4 regions of the Actinomadura graeca genome follow, and region 1 is predicted to be linked to each of the others. Evidence: riboswitches for the same ligand, from Rfam matches in the RefSeq annotation. Region 1 holds a riboswitch; each other region holds the start of a gene.
What was found. A riboswitch is a leader RNA that binds a small molecule or an ion and turns the genes downstream of it on or off. The one in region 1 is predicted to bind cyclic di-AMP.

Region 1 (4,689 bases):
GCGCCCAAGCCCAGCGCGGGCGAGGTGCGCAAGAAGCTCACCAAGCTCAACGAGCAGGTCGACCAGAACGTCGAGAAGTTCAACAAGGTCAACGAGCAGCTCAAGATCGCCAAGAAGAAGCTCGACGCCGCCAAGCGGTCGAGCCGTGGCGAGGAGGCCGCCTTCGAGCAGCAGCGCTCCAAGATCGCGCAGATGGCGGCGACCGCCTACAAGAACGGCGACTCCACCGACGTGACCGGCTTCGTCGGCAGCAACGACCCGCAGTCCATCCTGGACCAGGCGGCGGTCTTCACGCACCTGTCCCAGGAGCGCGGCTCCCAGCTCACCCAGTTCCTCGCCACCGCCCAGCGGCTGCGCCGCGAGCAGGCGCAGGCCCAGAACGCCTACAACGAGGTGGCGGGCAAGGCCAAGGAGCTGCGGGACAAGAAGAAGGAGCTCGACAAGCAGGTCGAGCAGCAGAAGAAGCTGCTGCGCAAGCTCGGCGTGAGCACGCCGGGCGGCGGTGGCAGCGGCGGCGGTGGTGGCACCGGCGGCTCCTACAACGGCCCGGCCAGCGGCTCCGCCCGCAAGGCGCTCAACTTCGCCTACGCGCAGCTCGGCAAGGCGTACTCCTACGGCGCGGCGGGTCCGAACACCTTCGACTGCTCCGGCCTGACGATGACCGCCTGGGGCGCCGCGGGCGTCAGCATCACCCGCACCACCAACTCGCAGTACGCGGCCACGAAGCGCGTCGACAAGAGCGCCCTCCAGCCCGGCGACCTGGTGTTCTTCAGCGGCCTCGGGCACGTCGGCATGTACGTCGGCGGCGGCAAGATGATCCACGCCCCGCACACCGGCGATGTCGTCAAGATCAGCGACATCACTTCCGGCTACTACCTGTCCAACTACTACGGCGCCGGACGCCCCTGACGCTCCCCCGGAGCGCGTCACGCGCACCTCACCGACAACGGACCAGGCTTTGACCTGGTCCGTTGTTAATTTTGTAGGGGTTTGCCTTCTGATGGGGCTTTGGTACCTTGTCAGCACTCAAGGCGCCCTCCAGGCGCCCGAGTCCCGCGGTGCCCACCAGGCACCACGGCCCCGCGCGGCGCATCCAGCCGCCGCGCCCCGGCGGTGCGATCCACGTGCCGCCTCCCCCCGGCCGGCCCGGCCGACCGTGCGCACGCCGAAGCGTGCATGGCGCTGAGAGTGCGCCACGGCGGCCCACGAGGGCTCCGGCCACGGGCGGGTCCCCACGACGGGGATGCCGCCCTCACAACATCAACGCCGCTCCTTCGCACGCGGGACACAGGGTCCCGCGCCGGGCCCCATCGCGCCCTCAGGATCGCAGCGGCAACGCCGAGTCCGCCACGAGCGGAGCCGGGGACCCAATCGCCGGAGTCCGGGAACCGTCCCGGACGGGCAATCCGGCCCCCGGGGTGAATCGGCGACTCCCGCCGCCCGGCGGGAGCCCGCCGTAGGGCCACTTCCACGCCCGAACCCGTCAGCTAACCCGGTAGGCGTTTGGAAGAAGGAGAGATTTGTCAGGTAACCCTCATCGACACGCCCCGGCATGCCCGGACGCCGGGCGGCCAGTCCGCCGCCGCGTCCCGCACCCGGGCGTTCCACGACAGACCCAGCGGAACGTCGAGACCGACCCAGGCCGGACGGCACCGTCCGCCGGCGCCGTGCGGCGCGTGTAGCCGCCGGCATCGCGGGCGTGGCCGCCCGATGACCGTGCGGCCGCGCCCGCCCGCTCCGCGACGTCCGAGCCGGGAGCGCGACACCCCCTGACCCGTCCCCCAGCGGCGCCCGCCCGGGCGCCCGCACGCCCCCGGGGGCGCATCGCCCTGCCCTCGGGCCTCCCGGGCCGCCTCCGCGCCCGCCCCGTCGGCCGACCGGTGGGCGGCACGGAAGCCAAGGAGACCCCCGTGGCAGGCAAGCACCGCAGACCCCGCCGCACCGCGCCCGCCTGGCGCGCGACCAGCCCCATGATCATCGGCGCCGCCGTGCTCGGCACCGCCGCGGCGACCGCGCAGGCGTCGGTCCTGCCGTTCGGCCCGTCCGCCCCGGCCGCCGCGACCACGCACGCGGCCACCGGCGGGGGCACGAAGACGGCGTCCCTCACCAAGTCCGGACGCGGAGCCGCACGCGGGAAACCCGGCCGCGGAGCACCGCCGTCCACGTCCCGGAAGAAGGCGCGGCCCACCGCCGAGCAGGCCATCGGGCTCGCCCGCTCCCAGGTCGGGATCGCGGAGGACCGGGGCGGCGGGACCAAGTTCCAGCGGTGGTACATGGGCACCTCCCGCGCCGGGGAGACCGTCGGCCGCGACGGCGGCTCGATCGGCTTGTACGGCGACGCCAACTGGTGTGACATGTTCGTCTCCTGGGTCGGCGACCGGCTCGGCTTCAGCTACTCGATGGGCTGGGACGCCTGGACCGTCGCCCACGCCCGCTGGTTCCAGGACCAGGACCGCTGGGGCACCCGGCCGAGGCCCGGCGCCGTCGTCTTCTACGACTGGCGGGGCGGTGGCGCCGTCAGTGGCATCGACCACGTCGGCATGGTGATCCGAACGAACCGCGATGGAACGATCCAGACCGTCGAGGGCAACACCGGCGACGCCGTGAGGGTCAAGACCCGTGCCACGGACAAGGTCGTCGGCTACGGATATCCGGCCTACGCGTCATGACGGCCCGCCCCCACCGGCCCGCTGCATAGGATCGCGCGCATGGAGGACGGTTCCCGCGGGGTGGAACACGCCGCCTCGGACGGCGCTTCCGAGGCGGGCGCCCTCTCACGCCGCAGGCTCCTCGGCCTGGGCGCGGGAGGAGCCGCCCTGCTGGCGGCCGGGACCGCCGGACTGCTCCGCGCGCGCTCTGCCGGTCCCCCGGGGGCCTCTACCAGCGCGACCAGGGCGGCCGGGGCATTCCATCCGGACCTGGCCGGAACCATCCTCGCCAGCCGGGCCCGTGCCGTCGCGGACGGCGACCGCGCGGCGTTCCTGGCCACCGTCGCCTCCGCGCCCCCCGCGTTCCAGGAGGCACAGGCCCGCGTCTACGACAACCTCCGCAAGCTCCCCCTGGAGGGCTGGCGCGAGCGCCTCGTCCGCACGCAGCCCATCGACGGCGACTCGGGCGAGGCCGTCGTCCAGGTGGAGGTCCGCTACAAACTGCGGGACTTCGACCGCGACGAGGTGGCCCGCACCCGCTTCCTGTCCCTCGGCCCCCGCTCCGGCGGCTGGGTGATCGTCGGAGACGGCTCGGCGCACGGGCTCGACGGCGACTCCGACATCTGGGACGGCGGGCCCCTGACCGTCGTCCGCGGCCGGGCGGTCCTGGTCATCGGCGACGCCGCCGGGCTCGACGGCATCGCCGGGCGCCTGGACGCCGCGGTGCCCATCGTCACCGGGATCGTCGGCGGCGGCTGGGCGCGGCGCGCCGTCGCCCTCGTCCCCGCCGCCCCGCGCCTCGCCACCGCCCTCGCCGGGCAGGGGCCCGATCTCGGCGAGGTCGCGGCGCTCGCCACCGTCGTCCCCTCCGCCGGCGGCGGCCGCGGCGAGGACCGCGTCATCGTCTCCCCCGCCACCTTCGGCCGCCTCAACGCCCTCGGCCGGGACGTCGTCCTCACCCACGAGCTCACCCACGTCGCCACCGGAGGGGCCCGCGACCGCACCACCCCGCTGTGGCTGATCGAGGGCTTCGCGGACTACGTCGGCTACTCGCGGGCGAAGGTCGGCGTCCGCTCGGCCGCCCGGGAACTGGCCCGCGAGGTCGCCGCCGGGCGCGTGCCGCCCGCGCTGCCCGGCGCGGACGCGTTCGCCGGGACCTCGCCGGGTCTGTCGCGGGCCTACCAGGAGTCCTGGCTCGCCAGCCGGATGGTCGCCGGCCGGTACGGTGAGGCGACGCTCGTGCGGCTGTACCGGGCCGCCGGGCGCGTCTCCGAGGCGGCCGCGCTGCGGGACGTGCTCGGCCTCACCCGGGACCGCTTCACCGCCCAGTGGCGCGACTACCTGAAGAAGGAGCTCCGTTGAGCCGACGCCCCCGGATCGCGGCCGCGGCCGCCGCCGCCGTGCTGTTCGCCGCGGTCGGCGCCGTGCTGGTGCTCACCACGCCCTGGAACCCGCTGCCCGGGGACGTTCCGGGCGGCCGCGTGAAGGCCGACCCGGCGCTGGACTTCTCCCCCGCCGAGATCGCCCGCTCCCGCGCGTTCGACTCGGCCGTCACCCCGCCCGCCTACGCCGGTCTCCTCACCGGCCTGGTGCTGATCCTCGTCCTCGGCCTCACCCCCCTCGGCTCCCGGTTCATCGCCTGGACGACGGCCAGGGTCCGCCGGTGGCCGCTGCGCGTGACCGTCGCCGCCGTCGCGCTGACGACGCTGCTGCGGCTGGCCGGGCTCCCCTTCGACCTCTGGAGCGAGTCCGTCCTGCGCCGGTACGGGCTGTCCACGCAGAGCCGCCCGGAATGGCTCCTCGACCAGCTCAAGTCCCTCGCCGTCACCTGGGTCATCTACACGATCGCGCTGCTGCTGCTCTACGCCCTGATGCGGCGCTTCCCGCGCTACTGGTGGGCCGGGGCCGCCGCGGCGGGGTCCGTCCTCGTCATCGCCGTGTCGTTCCTCTACCCGGTGGCCGTCGAGCCGGTGTTCAACACGTTCCACAAGCTGCCGCAGGGCCGCCTGCGCAGCGACCTGCTGGCCATGGCCGAACGCGA
Region 2 (4,689 bases), 960 kb from region 1:
ACGTACGAGCGGAGACGGCCGGCCGCGAGCCGCGTCAGCCGGGGCCGTACCGGAAGGGCGACCCCGTCGAGCGGAGGTGATCCCGCGCCGTCGCCGGGCCGGGTGACCAGCTCCTCGCCGTCCACCCGCACTCGGAGCAGGACGTCCCAGACGGGATCGACGAAGCCGACCGGGTGGACGCGGCGCGGGTCGAAGTCGGCCCGCCAGTCCAGCCGCCCTCCGCGGTGCTCGATCCGGGCCCGGGTCCGCCGACGGCGCGACGGACGGCGCCGGTCGCGGAACTCCAGCGTGGCCGCGAGGCGGGAGTCCGGACGTATCCGCTCCAACGGGTTGAGCACGTAGCCGGACATGTGCGCCTTGTCGCCGCGCATCTCCAGTCCCGTGACCGTGTTCGCCGGGCGCAGTTCCCGGAGGGGCCGCTCGTGGAAGCCGAAGTCGGTCACGTCCAGGATCCGGCGGCCCGCCGCCCTTGCCGTCCAGGCGGCCACCCCGTGCGAGGGCGCGGCGCCGTCCGGGGACGGGGCGCCGCCCCAGAGGACCCGCCCGTCCCGCTGCTCCTCCAGATGGACGCGCAGCTCAGGACGTGCGGCCCGGCCGTACTCGGCCGCCGCCAGCGCCCCGGCGTGGTCGCCCTCGCGGGTCAGGTACGCGGCGATGGCCGCCATCGGGTGGGCCGTCTCGAAGGCCCTCGGATCCAGCTCCGCGAGGTAGCGGGCGGCCGAGTCCAGGAGCCGGGCCCGGTGGCCGGGGTCGCGGCCGCGCAGCTCGCGCAGGCAGAGGACCAGGTCGTGGTTGACGAACTTGACGTCCTTCGCCCGTCTCAGATCGTGGGCGCCGCGCAGCGCGAACAGCATGTCGATGCGCCGGTGGACCTCCAGCCGGTCGGCGAAATTGGCGACCTCGGCCCGCCGGCTGGAGATCGACGGCGGGACCTCCCGCTCCTTGACCAGCCAGTGGTAGACCCGGTGGGGGATCAGCGCCGTCCGCCCCGCCGCGAGGTACGCCTCCGCCGTGAACAGCAGGTCCTCGTAGTGGAGCCGCTCGGCGAACCGCAGCCCGTTGTCCTCCAGGAAGGCCCGGCGGTACGCCTTGTTGGTCGACAGCGTGTCGTAGAGGAGGTTGGGCCGCTCGCTCAGCGACCGGTGCACCGCGCTATGCCTGTAGAGCCACGGATACCAGGGGCGGACGCGGTCCTTCCGCCCCTCGGGCACGTCCAGGAAGATCCGCTCGCACAGGCCCGAGACCAGGTCGGCGCCGGTCTCCTCCGCGGCCGAGACGAGGTTGAGGCAGGCGTGCCGGTCCAGCAGGTCGTCGCTGTCGAGGAACATCACGTAGCGGCCGCTCGACCGCTCGATCCCGGTGTTGCGGGGACGGCCGCAGCCCCCCGAGTTGGACGGCAGGTGGACGGCGCGGACCCGTCCCGGGTGCGCGGCGGCCAGCCGGTCGGCCGCCCGCGCGGTCCCGTCGGTGCTCGCGTCGTCGACGATCACCGTCTCGACGCCGCCCAGCGACTGCGCCAGCACCGAGGCGACCGCGCGGGGCAGCCGCCGCTCGTCGTTGTAGGCGATCACCACCACGCTGGCCTCCGGGCGCGCCCGCATGGCCCTCCCCTCCCCGACTCCCCCGTAACCGGGCGGATACGTCAGAGAGTGTGTTTCCCGGAACGCCGCGCAGACGTCCAAGATCAGTCAAAGGGCCTCATTGATTGGCATTACCCGACATGGAGGAAACACCTGGAGGCTCGGGGCGGACAGCCGGAAGGCGCCCGGCGGGGGACCGGGCGCCTTCCGTGGGGGACGCGGGCGCCTCGGGGGAGGGGCGCCCTGCGGCGGGAGCGGGTCAGCCCCGGTAGTCGGGGTAGCCGTAGCCGACGACCTGGGAGGTCTTGCGGACCTTCCGCTTGACGGCGTTGCCGGTGTTGCCCTCGACGGTGTCGATCGTGCCGTCGCCGTTGTCCTTGACGACGAGGCCGACGTGCTGGATGCCGCCGATCCCGCCGGAACGGCCGTCCTTCCAGTCGAAGAACACGACCGCGCCGGGCCGGGCCTTGGTGCCCCAGCGGTCCTCCTTCTTGAACCAGGTGGCGTGCTGGACGGTGTAGGCGTCCCAGCCCATGTCCTTGGCGCCGACCTGCGCGCCGACCCAGGAGACGAACATGTTGCACCACTGGGCGCCGTCGTAGTCGGCGACGGCGCCGCCGTCGCGCCGGGCGGTCTCGGCCGCGTGCGGGGTCGACATGTACCACTTGTGGTACTTGGTCCGACCGTTCTTGCCCTCGCGGATGCCGACCTGCGACTCCGCCATCTTGATCACTTCGGACGGCTTGACGCGGTGGGGGGCCACCTTGAAGCCCTCCCGGCGGGCCTCGGCGGCCGAGAGGCCGGCGGCCTTCGCGGACTTGCCCGAAACGTGCGCGGCGGCCGCGGCGCGGGCCGGGGTCTCGGCGGTCGCGCGGTCACCGGAGAGGGGGTTGAACACCGCCAGCCCGACGGCGCCGGCGAGCACGGCGCCGACGGCGACGCCGACGGCCCGGTCCTCGGGGCTGAGGCTGGTCAGGGACAGTCGATTGAAACGACCGGTCATGCGGGGAATCTCCTTGTCTTCCATGGCGCCTACCGGGTTAGCTGACGGATTCGGGCATGGAAGCAGCCCTACGGCGCGCTCTGAGAGCGCCCCGATTCACCCCTGGAACCTGGGTCCCCGGCTCCGTCCGGTCGTGACGACCGGCACGGACTCGGCCTGGCATCGCGCCGTGCGATGCCGTTGTCGGATGTATCTCTGCGACTGATCTTGACTGGCGCGCATCGTCCTGGCGCGCGTCGCGTGCGTCATCGCTCCGCGACCTGCGGCCGCGCTCGGCGCGACCGGACACAACGCATGGAACGCGTTGGTGATTGGGTAGAAGGTACCAACCATCCCAAGAAAAGCAAACCAGGCACAAAGCACTGTCTTGCCTGCTCAAGAGCCTTCCAAGAGACTCCCAACGCCGCCACCCGGCAGGGTCTTCCCGATCTTTCCGCAGGTCGGCGCGGAAGGGACGTCCGACCAGGCGAAAGCCCTTATGGCACCGGGTTTTCCCCGCACAGCGCGGGTCTCGGATTTTACCTTGACGAGGCTGCGCAACGGCCGGGTAAAGAAAGTCCGGCGCGTGGCGGGCTCCCGGCATCGGCCGGCCGCCCGTGCGTCGGCGTGTCCTGCATCACGCGGGGTCACCGGCCGGGCAGGGCTGTGACCTGCCTCACTCCACGCTGATCGCGAAGAGCGTCGTGTCGTCGGCCGCCCGGTCGTGTTCCATCCGCGCGAGCACCTCGTTCAGGACCAGGTCGGGGCCCGAGGAGCACTCCTGCAGGATCTTCGTGAGCCGCCCGATCCGCTCGTCCAGGTCGGCGTCCCTGCGCTCCACCAGGCCGTCGGTGTAGAGGAAGACCAGGTCGCCCGACTTCAGCCGGGTCTTGACCGTGGCGTACTCCCATCCCGGGACCGCGCCGAGCATCGGGTCCGGCGCCACCTCCATCGGCGCCGCCCGCCCGTCCCGCACCAGGATCGGCGGCGGATGGCCCGCGCACGTCCACTCCAGGACGCGGCGCCGGGGCTCGAAGCGGGCGACGACCGCGGTTCCCGTCGCGGGCGGCTGGATATGGCCGACCAGCTCGTTCAGCCAGCCCACCAGCTTCCCGGGCGGCTGCCCGGTGGAGGCGAGCCCGAGCAGGCCGTTGCGGGTGCGGGCCATCGCCGCGGCCGCCGGCAGCCCGTGCCCGGCGGCGTCCCCGATCGCGAACAGCGCCCGCCCGTCCAGCATCGCGCGGGTCGCGAACCAGTCCCCGCCGATGCGGGCGGTGCTCTCGGCGGCCAGGCTGCGCAGGGCGACCCGCAGGCCCGGCAGGTCCTCCAGCTCGTGCTCGTCCGGCAGGATGGCACGCCGCAGCGTCACCGCCACCCGCCGCTCCTGCGCCGTCTTCGCCCGCTGCTCCAGCATCTGACGGCGGGTCTCGGCCAGCGCCCGCTCCACCCCACGCCGCCGGGTGATGTCCTGCGAGACGATGTTGATCGACACCGGCAGCCCGGAGGCGTCCAGCACCGGCTCGGCGAACACCCACAGGTGCCGGGCCGTGCCGTCCTGGCCGGTGACGCGGTGCTCGGCCTCCACCGGCTCCCGGCGCGAGAACAGCGTCTGGACCGCCTCCTCCACCAGCGGCAGGTCGTCGTCCGCCACGACCTTCGGCAGGTCGTGCGGCATCGGCGGCACCTCGTCGGGGAGCAGCCCGTAGTTGGCGAGCATCTGCGGCGTCCAGTCCGCCTCGCCGGTCGCGAGGTCCCACTCGCCGAAGCCGAGCAGGGCGAGCCGCTCGACCCGCTCCAGCCGCCGCGCCTGCCGGTCCTCCTCCCGGTGGTAGCGCCAGGTCACGCACACGCCGGTGGGCACCGCCACGCAGCGCACGCTCATCCGGGACGTCCGCGAGAGCCCTCCCTGGGCGGTGGAGTGCGTCATCGACCCGCGCTCCAGCCGCGCCCCGGTCTCCAGCACCTCCACATAGGCGTCGAACAGGCCGCTCAGGACCGTCCCGGGGTCGGTCTGCACCAGCCGCAGCCCCGCCAGCTCCTCCGCGCCCCGGCCGAACAGGTCGCGCGCGACCTCGTTGAGCTCGGCGTACAGGAAGTCCACGACCTCCCCGTCCCGGCCGCGGACCG
Region 3 (4,689 bases), 3.3 Mb from region 1:
CTGGCCATGCCCGACAACGCGGGCGTCGTCCGCATCGACGACGAGTCGGGCCTGGGCATCGCCCTGTCCCTGGACGGGAACGGCCGCTACACACGCCTCGACCCGTACTCCGGGGCGCAGCTCGCCTTGTCGGAGGCGTACCGTAACGTCGCCGCGACGGGCGCGCGTCCCCTCGCCGTCACCAACTGCCTCAACTTCGGTTCACCGGAGGACCCGGGCGTCATGTGGCAGTTCGCCCGCGCCGTCGAGGGCCTGGCGGACGCCTGCCAGTACCTCGGGGTCCCGGTGACGGGCGGCAACGTCAGCTTCTACAACCAGACCGGCACCACGCCGATCAACCCGACGCCGGTCATCGGCGTCCTCGGCGTCCACGACGACGTGCGCCGCCGCGTGAACATGTCCCTGACCTCCGACGGCGCCACGATCGCGCTCCTCGGTGAGACGCGCGAGGAGTTCGGCGGCTCGGAATGGGCGCACGTGGTCTACGGCCACCTGGGCGGGCTTCCGCCGCTGGTCGACCTGCAGGCCGAGGCGGCGCTGGCGGGCGTCCTCGTCCAGGCGGTCCGGGAGGGGCTGGTCACGGCGGTGCACGACCTGTCGGACGGCGGTCTCTCGCAGACGCTCGTGGAGTCGTGCCTGCGCGGCGGTCTCGGCGCGCGGATCACCCTGCCCGGGGACCCGTTCGTCTCGCTGTTCAGCGAGTCGGTCGCGCGGGCGATGGTGGCGGTGCGGGCGGGCGCCGAGGCGCGCCTGGCGGCGCTGTGCGAGGCGGCGGGCGTCCCGGTCTCCCAGATCGGCGTCGCGGGCGGCGACTCGCTCAGCGTGACGGGCCGGGGCCCGGAGGGCGAGCAGCAGGAGCTCTTCGCGATCCCACTGGCGGAACTCCGCGAGGCGCACGAGCGGATGCTTCCGAGCTACGCCAGCTGACCGAAAAGCACCCGACCCGGGCGAACACCGCCCGGGTCACTGCGCTGTGCCGTCAAGGCCCGCAAGCCCGTCAAGGCCCGCAAGCCCGTCACAAGCCCGCAAGCCCGTCACAAGCCCCTGGCCCGTCCGAAAGCGGGCGGGTCAGAACACCGAGACGTGCACGTGGTCGTAGTGGTTGGCGGTCACGCCGCCGCGGTTCTCCATGCTGCGCCAGCCGGGACTGCGCAGGTCGTAGATGCGCTGCCGCCAGATGATGTACTTGATGCCGAGGGCGCTGGCGTGCGCGATGGCGTAGGCGGCGGTGCGGTCGCCGAGGGACTGGGCGCTGCCCGTGGCCATCTGGCCGCCGGTCGTGACCATGAAGTCGCAGGCGTGGCCGGTGCCGTGGTCCTGCGGGTCCCCGGTGCTGCGGACGCAGCCGATCGTCGGGAACGGCCCCATCTCCAGGTCGAGGGTGTTCTTGACCTTCAGCATGCGGGGGGTCACGCCGCCCATCCCGACGCTCGGGGACTCGGGCTTGTACTTCTTGACCAGGGCCCTGATGCGGTTCTTCTCCGCGAGCAGGTCCTTGATCTCCTTCTGCAGCGCGGAGATCTTCTGCTGGGCCTGCCTGCGGGCCTGGTCCTGCTGGGAGACCAGCGACTGGATCTGCTCGACCTTCGCCGCCTTGTTCTGCGCGAGGTGGCTGACCAGGGTGACGTTGCTCAGCAGCTCCGACGGGTTGTCGCTCGCCATGATCGACACCGTGGGGTCCTGGCCGTTCATCATGTACTGGGACGCGGCCATCTGCGCGACGAGACCGCGGGCCTCGTTGAGGTCGCTCTGCAGGACCCTGGACTTGTCCAGCGCCTGCTTCGCCGCGTACTGGGCGTCCTTCAGCTTGGCGAGGTCACCGCCGTACGCCTTGTCGAGCTTCTCGATCTGGGCGTTGAGCTTGCTGAACTTGCTGCTGTCTCCCGGGTCCGCGGCGAGGGCGTTCGCGGACGCGAGGGCCGCGAAGGGGGCCGCGGACGCGGACGGGACCGCCCCGCCGGCCAGCGGCACGGCCGCCACGGCGGCCGTGAGGGCCATGGCGGCGCGCCGGAGGGTGGAGGTGGGGGTCTCCACGTCTTCTCCTCTCCTCGTTGGCCTACCGGGTTAGCTGACGGGTTCGGGCTGGAGTGCGCCCTATCACCGACCTTCCGGTCCGCGAATTCACCCCGGCCGGGTCGTCCCGGCTGGTGGGTCCCCGGTTCCCGGGCTCGCGCCGCGGGATTCGGCCCGTCCGTCCGGCGCGTCCGGTGCGGCCGGACGTGGTCGCCGGGCGGGCTGTGAATCGAACATCGATCGGGACCGTCCGTTGCCTCGCCAAGATTAGACCCCAGCGGCGCGTAGGGCGGGCCCGAAGCCCGGAAAGCCCGGCCCCCTTGCTGGGAGCCGGGCCATCCTATGTGACACGAATCACAACTTGCCCTTGTAGAGCAACCTGTTCGCCTGCCCGCGCAGGCGTCCGAGGGCGTTCTTGGTGGAGTTGTCGTTCAGCCACTTCTGAACCGTCGGGAAGGTGGCCCCGCGGTGGGTGGTCAGGTAGAGCGCCGCGACACCGCTCACGTAGGGCGTGGCCATCGACGTCCCGTTGAGGGTCTTGGTCCCGCCTCCGGGCCAGGTGGAGACGACGCCGTACCCGGGTGCGCTGATGTCCACGCACTTGCCCCAGTTGGAGAAGTCGGCGCGGTTGTCGTAGACGGTCGTCGCGCCGACCGTCATGACCCAGCCGGCGCTGGCGGGCGAGACGCGGCAGGCGTCGATGTTGTCGTTGCCGGCGGCGACGGACACGAACACGCCCGACTTGGACAGGTTCGTGACCGCGGTGTTCAGCGCCGCGGACTTCGGCCCGCCGACCGACATGTTCGCGACGGCGGGCTTCGCGGCGTGGGTGCGCAGCCACTGCGCCGCGGCGACGAGGTTGGACATCGCGCCGCTGCCGTCGCAGCCGAGGACGCGCAGCGCCCGCAGCTTGACGTTCTTGGCGACACCGTAGGTCTTGGCCCCGATGATGCCCGCGACGTGCGTCCCGTGCCCGTTGCAGTCGTTGCCGTCCGGGTACTCGCTCGCCTTCCACGCGATGGCCGCGCGTCCGCCGAACTCCTTGTGCCCGACGGAGAGGCCGGTGTCGATGACGTACGCCGTCACACCTGTGCCGGTGGCGCTGTAGGAGTAGGTCTTCGACAGCTTCCGGCCGCGCTGGTCGATGCGGTCCAGGCCCCACGGCAGCGGTGCGCGCTGGGTGGTCGCGACCTTCACGACCTGGTCCTGCTCGATCGCGGCGACGCGCCTGTCACGGCGCAGCTTGTCGAGCTGGCCGCCGGTGAGCCGCGCGGCGAACCCGTTCAGGACGCCGTCGAACCGCTGGACGCCGGCCGCGCTCACGTTCTTCGCGGCGGCGTCGGTGGACGCGCCGTCCTTCAGCGTGACGATGTACCGGCCGGGCAGCGGGGTGCCCTCGGCCGCCGTCACCTGGACGGGCGCCGGGGACGGGTCGGCGGCGAGGACCGGGAACGCCGCCGCGCCGCCCACGCATGTCGCGACCGCGCCGGCCAGCAGGAGCCTTCGGTGGACAGCCCGCAAGGCGTCTCCTTCTGTCGAGGGGACCCGCGCAAGGCGGTGCCCCCGTCGGGGGGATGGGGGGTGCGGGGGAGGCCGAGACATCGACCGAAGGGAACCTTAGCGGATGTGTACAGAAATAGACGGCTAAATTGGTCACCGATATCGGCCATGGCACCCGATTGTGATCTCCGGAAGTCCACTGAACCGTTACTGATTCGTCATTTTCGGAGTCGGCGCACCACCACCGGACCTCGACCTTCGGCCCCGTCCACCGACCGACGGAGTTGCGTTTCACAGTCGTCCTGCGGCCGGGACCGGTCGCGGCTACCGAAGCCGTTGAACCATGACCGGGACGATGCTTCTCGCTGGCCGACACGACACACCCAGGGCGCGGTTCTCCGAAGCCCGACCGCCACCCCCACAACCCGCCCGCGACACGCCTCCGTACGCCGCGCACACACCCTGCACGCCCCCCGTCCGCGACGCGCCGACGCCCACTCCTCGCACCCACCACACACCCCCGCCTGCGACGCGCACCGACTCCGCACACACGCGGCCGCCACTCACGGCCACCCCCGCAAGCGTTTCCGCACACCGCACGCATCCGCCCAACACACCCATCCGTCAGCAACGCGCGCCCGTTCCCACACGCTCGCGTTAGCGACGCGCGTCCGTCCCATGCACGTGCGCCTGCCAGCCGCATCCGGCCCCATGAGCACCTCTGAGTGCTGCGTGCCTGCCCCGTGCGCGCCTCTGTCCAGCACCCGAGTCCGACTGACACGCGCTCCATCCGCGAGAGGCACCCTCCCTGCACGGCGCATGTCGCATCCCTTAAGCACCCCGTGCGCTGCGCGCATCCGTTCCGAGGGCACACGCGGCCCGCCACGCGCATCCGCTTGCGACGCGCGCCCGCATTCCACAAGCCTCCGTCTGTGACGCGCATCCGTCTGCTACACGCCTGTCTGTGACGCCCCGCGCGCTGCGACCCCTACCCGCATCCGGCTCCGTAAGCGCCTCTATGTGCTGCGCGCATCCGTCCGGCAGACGCATCCACCTGCGCCGCGCGTGCGTGCCCCCGTCCGTCACGCGCATCCGTCACGCGCATCCGTCCGTCACGCGCATCCGTCCGGCAGACGCATCCATTTGCGCCGCGCGTGCGTCTGCCATACGCCTTCG
Region 4 (4,689 bases), 2.5 Mb from region 1:
GTCGCCGGGGACGCCCTGATCAGCCCGCAGATCACCGTGCGGCTGCTGCGGCACCTCGCGCGCCCGGCGCCGACCCGTCCCGCACCGGCGGCACCGTCCGCCGTGTCCGCGCCGCGGGTTGAACTGACGCCGCGTGAGACCGGCATCGTGGCGCTGATCGCCGCGGGCAGGACGAACGCCGAGATCGCCGGTGAGCTCCACCTCTCCCATGGCACCGTCAAGAACTACATCGCCGCGATCCAGACCAAGCTCGGGACCCGCAACCGGGTGGGCATCGCCGCGTGGGCGTGGGACCACGGCCACGCCACCGGCCAGGCCCCCTGACGACCACCGGCCCGTCGTGCGTGGTGATCATCGTGCGTCCGCCGGTCAGTGGTGGAAGCCGGGCTGCCGCGGTGCCCGCGTGGTGCCGGACGAGAGCCGCCCGAGCGCGTGCTCGATGTCGTCGGCGAGCAGCGCGATCTCGTCACGTCCGACACCGTGCCGGACGAGCACCCGCTGGACGACGGTGTCCTGGCGATCGGCGGGCAGCGGGTACGTCGGAACCTGCCAGCCGCGCATCCGCAGCTGCTCGGACAGGTCGTACAGGGTGAACGGCTGCTCCTGCCTGAGCGTGTAGCAGACGGCGGGAAGCGCGCCGTCGCCGTCGTAGAGCAACGCGAACTGCGGCATGGCCGCGATCCGCTCCGCGAGGTAGCGGGCGGTCTCCGCGCACGCCTGATGGACCCTGCGGTAGCCGTCGCGTCCCAGGCGCAGCAGGTTGTAGTACTGCGCGATGACCTCACCGCCGGGACGGGAGAAGTTCAGCGCGAACGTCGGCATGCTCCCGCCCAGATAGTCCACGTTGAAGACAAGGTCGTCGGGCAGCAGGTCCGCCGCGCGCCAGACCACCCACCCCACCCCCAGCGGGGACAGGCCGTACTTGTGGCCGGACGTATTGATGGAGGACACCCGGTCGATCGCGAAGTCCCAGGTCAGGTCCGGGTGCAGGAAGGGCGCGACGAAACCGCCGCTGGCGGCGTCCACGTGCAGGGGGACGTCGAGCCCGGTGTCGGCCTGGATCGCGTCCAGCTCCTTCGCGATCTCCGCCACGGGCTCGTAGTCGCAGGTGAACGTGACGCCGAGGATGGCCACGACGCCGATGGTGTTCTCGTCGACGTACCGCCGCAGCTGCCCGGGCCGCAGCCCCGTCGCCCCGGCCTCCAGCGGGACCTGCCGCAGCTCCACGTCGAAGTACCGCGCGAACTTCTCCCAGCAGACCTGCACCGGCCCGGCGACGAGGTTCGGCCGGTCCGCCGGCCCGCCCTCGGCCTCCCGCCGCTGCCGCCACCGCCGCTTCAGCGCGAGCCCGCCGAGCATGCACGCCTCGCTGGACCCCGTCGTCGAGCAGCCCACCGTGTCCCGGCGCGCGGGCGAGTGCCACAGGTCGGCGAGGATGTGCACGCAGCGGCTCTCCATCTCGGCGGTCTGCGGGTACTCGTCCTTGTCGATCATGTTCTTGTCGAGGCTCTCCGCCATCAGGCGGCGCACCTCGTCCTCGCTCCACGTCGTGCAGAACGTCGCGAGGTTCTGCGAGGAGTTCCCGTCCAGCAGCAGCTCCGCGCGGATCGCCTGGTACACCGCGCGCGGATCCGACTCCACGTCGGGGATCCGGTGCTTCGCGAGCGTCCGCTCGCTCAGCGGCATGGTGAAGGTGTCCTCGGCGGAAGACGACACGGTGTGCAGGGCCATCGCGTCCTCCGATGGGATCTCGTTGAGCGGCTCTGCTCTGACTTCCCGCGAGAACCCCTGCCTCTCCGGCGCCACCGTATTGATTGGCCCAAGGATCGGCCAGGAAACGCGGAGCGCCCGGCCGGGAAATGCCCCGGCCGGGCGCCGTTCACCGTTTCCGGCGATTCAGAGGTTCGTCGGACGGTACGCCTTGTACTCGCTGCCCGAGGACAGGCCGTAGTCACGCGTCCGGTAGTCGGTGCCGTACCTTCCGCGCTGCTCGTACGCCCAGTAGGCGGTGTGCGCTTTGTTGGCCCACTTCTCGAAGATGACGACGTGCCGGGTGGTGTTGGTTCCGAGCGCGTCCATGACGAGGTCGCCCTTCTTCAGCTCGGACATCGTGATGCGCTCGGTGTACCGCGACGAGGTGAGGCCGACGGTGTTCAGGCCGGGCGCGGACAGTCCCAGCGCCATCGACACGAAACCCGAGCAGTCCGTGCGGTACCCGTCGTGGTACCTGGTCTGGCTGTAGGGGACGCGGTCGCCGCTGTGCGGGTTCCAGGTCTTGGCCCGGGCGATGACCGCGGACCGGGCGTCGGTGTCCGCCGGGGCCGTCTTCCTCTTCCGCCTGGAGTCGTCCGACTTCTTGGCGGCGGCCTTCTTCTTATCGGGGGCGTCCGCCTTCTTGGGGACGGCCTTGTGAGGGACGGCCGTCCTGTGCGGGGAGTCGGCCCTGGTCCGGTCGGAGGTGCGCTTCGGGGGAACGGTTTCGACGGCCGCGACCGACTTACCGGAGTCCGGGTCGGACATCACCGACGCCTGCGCGGTGGCCGCGGCCACGCCGATACCGGCGAGGAGGACGAGAGCGCCGATGGTACGGCGGCCGAGAGGACCGCGCTTGTTGTCGTGGTTGCCTTGCAAGGGAAAACTCCTTGGCTTCCAGGCCGCCTACCGGGTTAGCTGACGGGTTCGGGCGTGGAAGTCGCCCTACGGCCTGCGGGCAGGCCGATTCACCCCAGGTCGTGAAGGGTGGGTCCCCGGCTCCGCGAGCCGCCGTGGTGGCACGGCGACATGGCGCGGACTAGGCGGGCGGACGCCCGGACGGGCGTCCACGAGGGGTATGAACAGGTCTGGCTCCGGGGCATCGTCGCCCGCGGAAGGGGGGGCACCCCAGCGGGGGCGCCGTGCTCTGCGACCTGGTCCTGGCTTCTCTCAGCGCCAGCACGCCATCGCGTGCGCATGGTCGGGCTGACGATCGGGTCTCAGGCAGAGGACCCGCGCGGCAGGACATCGCAGGGCGACGCGTGGATCGCGCCGCCGTCCCCGCCCGACGGCGTCAGGCGGGGCGATCGTGTCCGGGTGGACACGGTGGGGCAAAACGCCTGGCAGGCGCTTTGGTGTGCGACAAGCTACTCCGAACGTCAATGGATGGCAAACTGCCACAAAATCATCAACGTCCCAGGTCAGCGCCTCAGTAGCCCGGAAGCGCCCGCGTACAGGGGTATCCGGGACCTCCGGCGTCGTCCCGGAGCGGGTTCAGGTCACGGCACCGCCGCTCGCGCCACGCGGTCTCCGGGGGAGGCGGGGCGAGCCGCTCAGGGCTTGGGGCAGCGCTTCCAGACCAGCCGGAAGGTGCTGCCGTCGGGCGGCTCCATCAGCATGAGGCTCGTCTCGGACGCGTCGGACGTACCGCGGTCCACCGTGAGCTCCAGGCCGATGTAGGTGTGCCGGCTTTCCCCGCATCGCCTGAAGTCCAGCGACGCGATGTCGATCTTGTCGGTGAATTGCCAGCCGTCCGAATACGGGCCGGACAAGGAGTGGCGCCACGTCGTCCCTGGTGTCCCCGAGCCCTGGAAATGATGGCGCCAGCTGACCTGGCCGGATGCGCCCGGTGCCAGGTGGGCGTGGCCGCCGTGGTCGGCCTCGGCGATCGCGAAGGTGAACTCCTCCGGGGCTGCGACGCCCACCGTGTTCTGGCAGTTGCGCCGGTGGTCCGTCGGCTGGGACGTGCCGCCCGCCTGCGCGCGGAAACCGGCGGGCGTGAGGGTGAAGGTGAAAGAGACCGGGTCGGCGGAGAAGCCCACGGTCCCCTTCGGGCAACCCGAGCCGATGCTGTCCACCAGGGAGATGGTGACGCTTCCGGGGGGTGGGACGGTCGGGTCCGCCGAAGCGGAGGAGGGGGACGAGAATAGGGCGGCAAGGGTGAACGCGGAGCCCAGAGCGGCGGTGACCGTGCGTCCGGCGATCGTCATGGCGGCCTTCCGGGGGAGGCGGAGAGGGCGCGGACGTGCCGGGGGGGACGGCACGTCCGCGGTATTCCTGGCGGGCCCGGAAATCTGCGGTAAGAATAGTTCTGACAACAAAGGGCTGTCAATGTCGAAGCTTTTCTGTTGTCGTTCATATTTAACTTCACCGAGCCGCGGCCTTGATCTGCCGGGACGGCCGATACGGCCGTCGCCCGGCTGTTGCGGACGGGGACGCCGCCGCGCCGGCCCGTGACCCGTGAACCCGTTTCCGAGAACCGGGAGACAACCAGTGCGCATCGACCTCCCGAAGGAGAAGGGACACGTAATGCAACGACGCGGGTTGTCCCCATGACGGCCGCCGTGATCGATCCGGAACGGGCGCAGGAGCTGGACGACGCGGGGCTCATCGGGCTGTCGCTCGACGAGCCCGAGTGGTTCTCCGTGCTGTTCGACCGCCACGGCCACCGGATCCACGAGTACGCGGCGCGGCGCCTCGGCGCCCAGGCGGCCGAGGACATCGTGGCCGAGACGTTCTTCGCGGCCTTCCGGCGCCGCCACTCCTACGACCGGACGCGGCCGCTGGCGCGTCCCTGGCTGTACGGCATCGCCACGAACCTGATCGCGCGCCACCGCCGGACCGAGGAGCGCTACTACCGGGTGCTCCAGCGCACCGGCGAGGACCCCCTGGCCGAGCCGCTGGACGACGCCGTCCTCGAACGCGTCACCGCCCAGC

Region 2: it holds a riboswitch for cyclic di-AMP, as region 1 does, so the genes downstream of both, AGRA3207_RS38020 (CHAP domain-containing protein) here and AGRA3207_RS33810 (CHAP domain-containing protein) in region 1, are expected to answer to the same signal.
Region 3: it holds a riboswitch for cyclic di-AMP, as region 1 does, so the genes downstream of both, AGRA3207_RS19025 (coiled-coil domain-containing protein) here and AGRA3207_RS33810 (CHAP domain-containing protein) in region 1, are expected to answer to the same signal.
Region 4: it holds a riboswitch for cyclic di-AMP, as region 1 does, so the genes downstream of both, AGRA3207_RS22710 (NlpC/P60 family protein) here and AGRA3207_RS33810 (CHAP domain-containing protein) in region 1, are expected to answer to the same signal.

What each region holds. Positions count from the first base shown of each region.
Region 1 covers NZ_CP059572.1:7,595,773-7,600,461, reverse strand. The annotation lists gene AGRA3207_RS33815 (C40 family peptidase) at 1-909, shown strand, start outside; cyclic di-AMP (ydaO/yuaA leader) riboswitch at 1,327-1,517, shown strand; gene AGRA3207_RS33810 (CHAP domain-containing protein) at 1,911-2,669, shown strand; gene AGRA3207_RS33805 (basic secretory family protein) at 2,709-4,010, shown strand; gene AGRA3207_RS33800 (M48 family metallopeptidase) at 4,007-4,689, shown strand, end outside.
Region 2 covers NZ_CP059572.1:8,551,859-8,556,547, reverse strand. The annotation lists gene AGRA3207_RS38025 (bifunctional glycosyltransferase/CDP-glycerol:glycerophosphate glycerophosphotransferase) at 1-1,601, opposite strand, end outside; gene AGRA3207_RS38020 (CHAP domain-containing protein) at 1,840-2,583, opposite strand; cyclic di-AMP (ydaO/yuaA leader) riboswitch at 2,595-2,750, opposite strand; gene AGRA3207_RS38015 (SpoIIE family protein phosphatase) at 3,239-4,689, opposite strand, start outside.
Region 3 covers NZ_CP059572.1:4,321,499-4,326,187, reverse strand. The annotation lists gene purL (phosphoribosylformylglycinamidine synthase subunit PurL) at 1-927, shown strand, start outside; gene AGRA3207_RS19025 (coiled-coil domain-containing protein) at 1,069-2,034, opposite strand; cyclic di-AMP (ydaO/yuaA leader) riboswitch at 2,038-2,198, opposite strand; gene AGRA3207_RS19020 (S8 family peptidase) at 2,368-3,534, opposite strand.
Region 4 covers NZ_CP059572.1:5,107,164-5,111,852, forward strand. The annotation lists gene AGRA3207_RS22700 (response regulator) at 1-324, shown strand, start outside; gene gad (glutamate decarboxylase) at 370-1,731, opposite strand; gene AGRA3207_RS22710 (NlpC/P60 family protein) at 1,897-2,631, opposite strand; cyclic di-AMP (ydaO/yuaA leader) riboswitch at 2,640-2,789, opposite strand; gene AGRA3207_RS22715 (DUF4360 domain-containing protein) at 3,306-3,830, opposite strand; gene AGRA3207_RS22720 (RNA polymerase sigma factor) at 4,305-4,689, shown strand, end outside.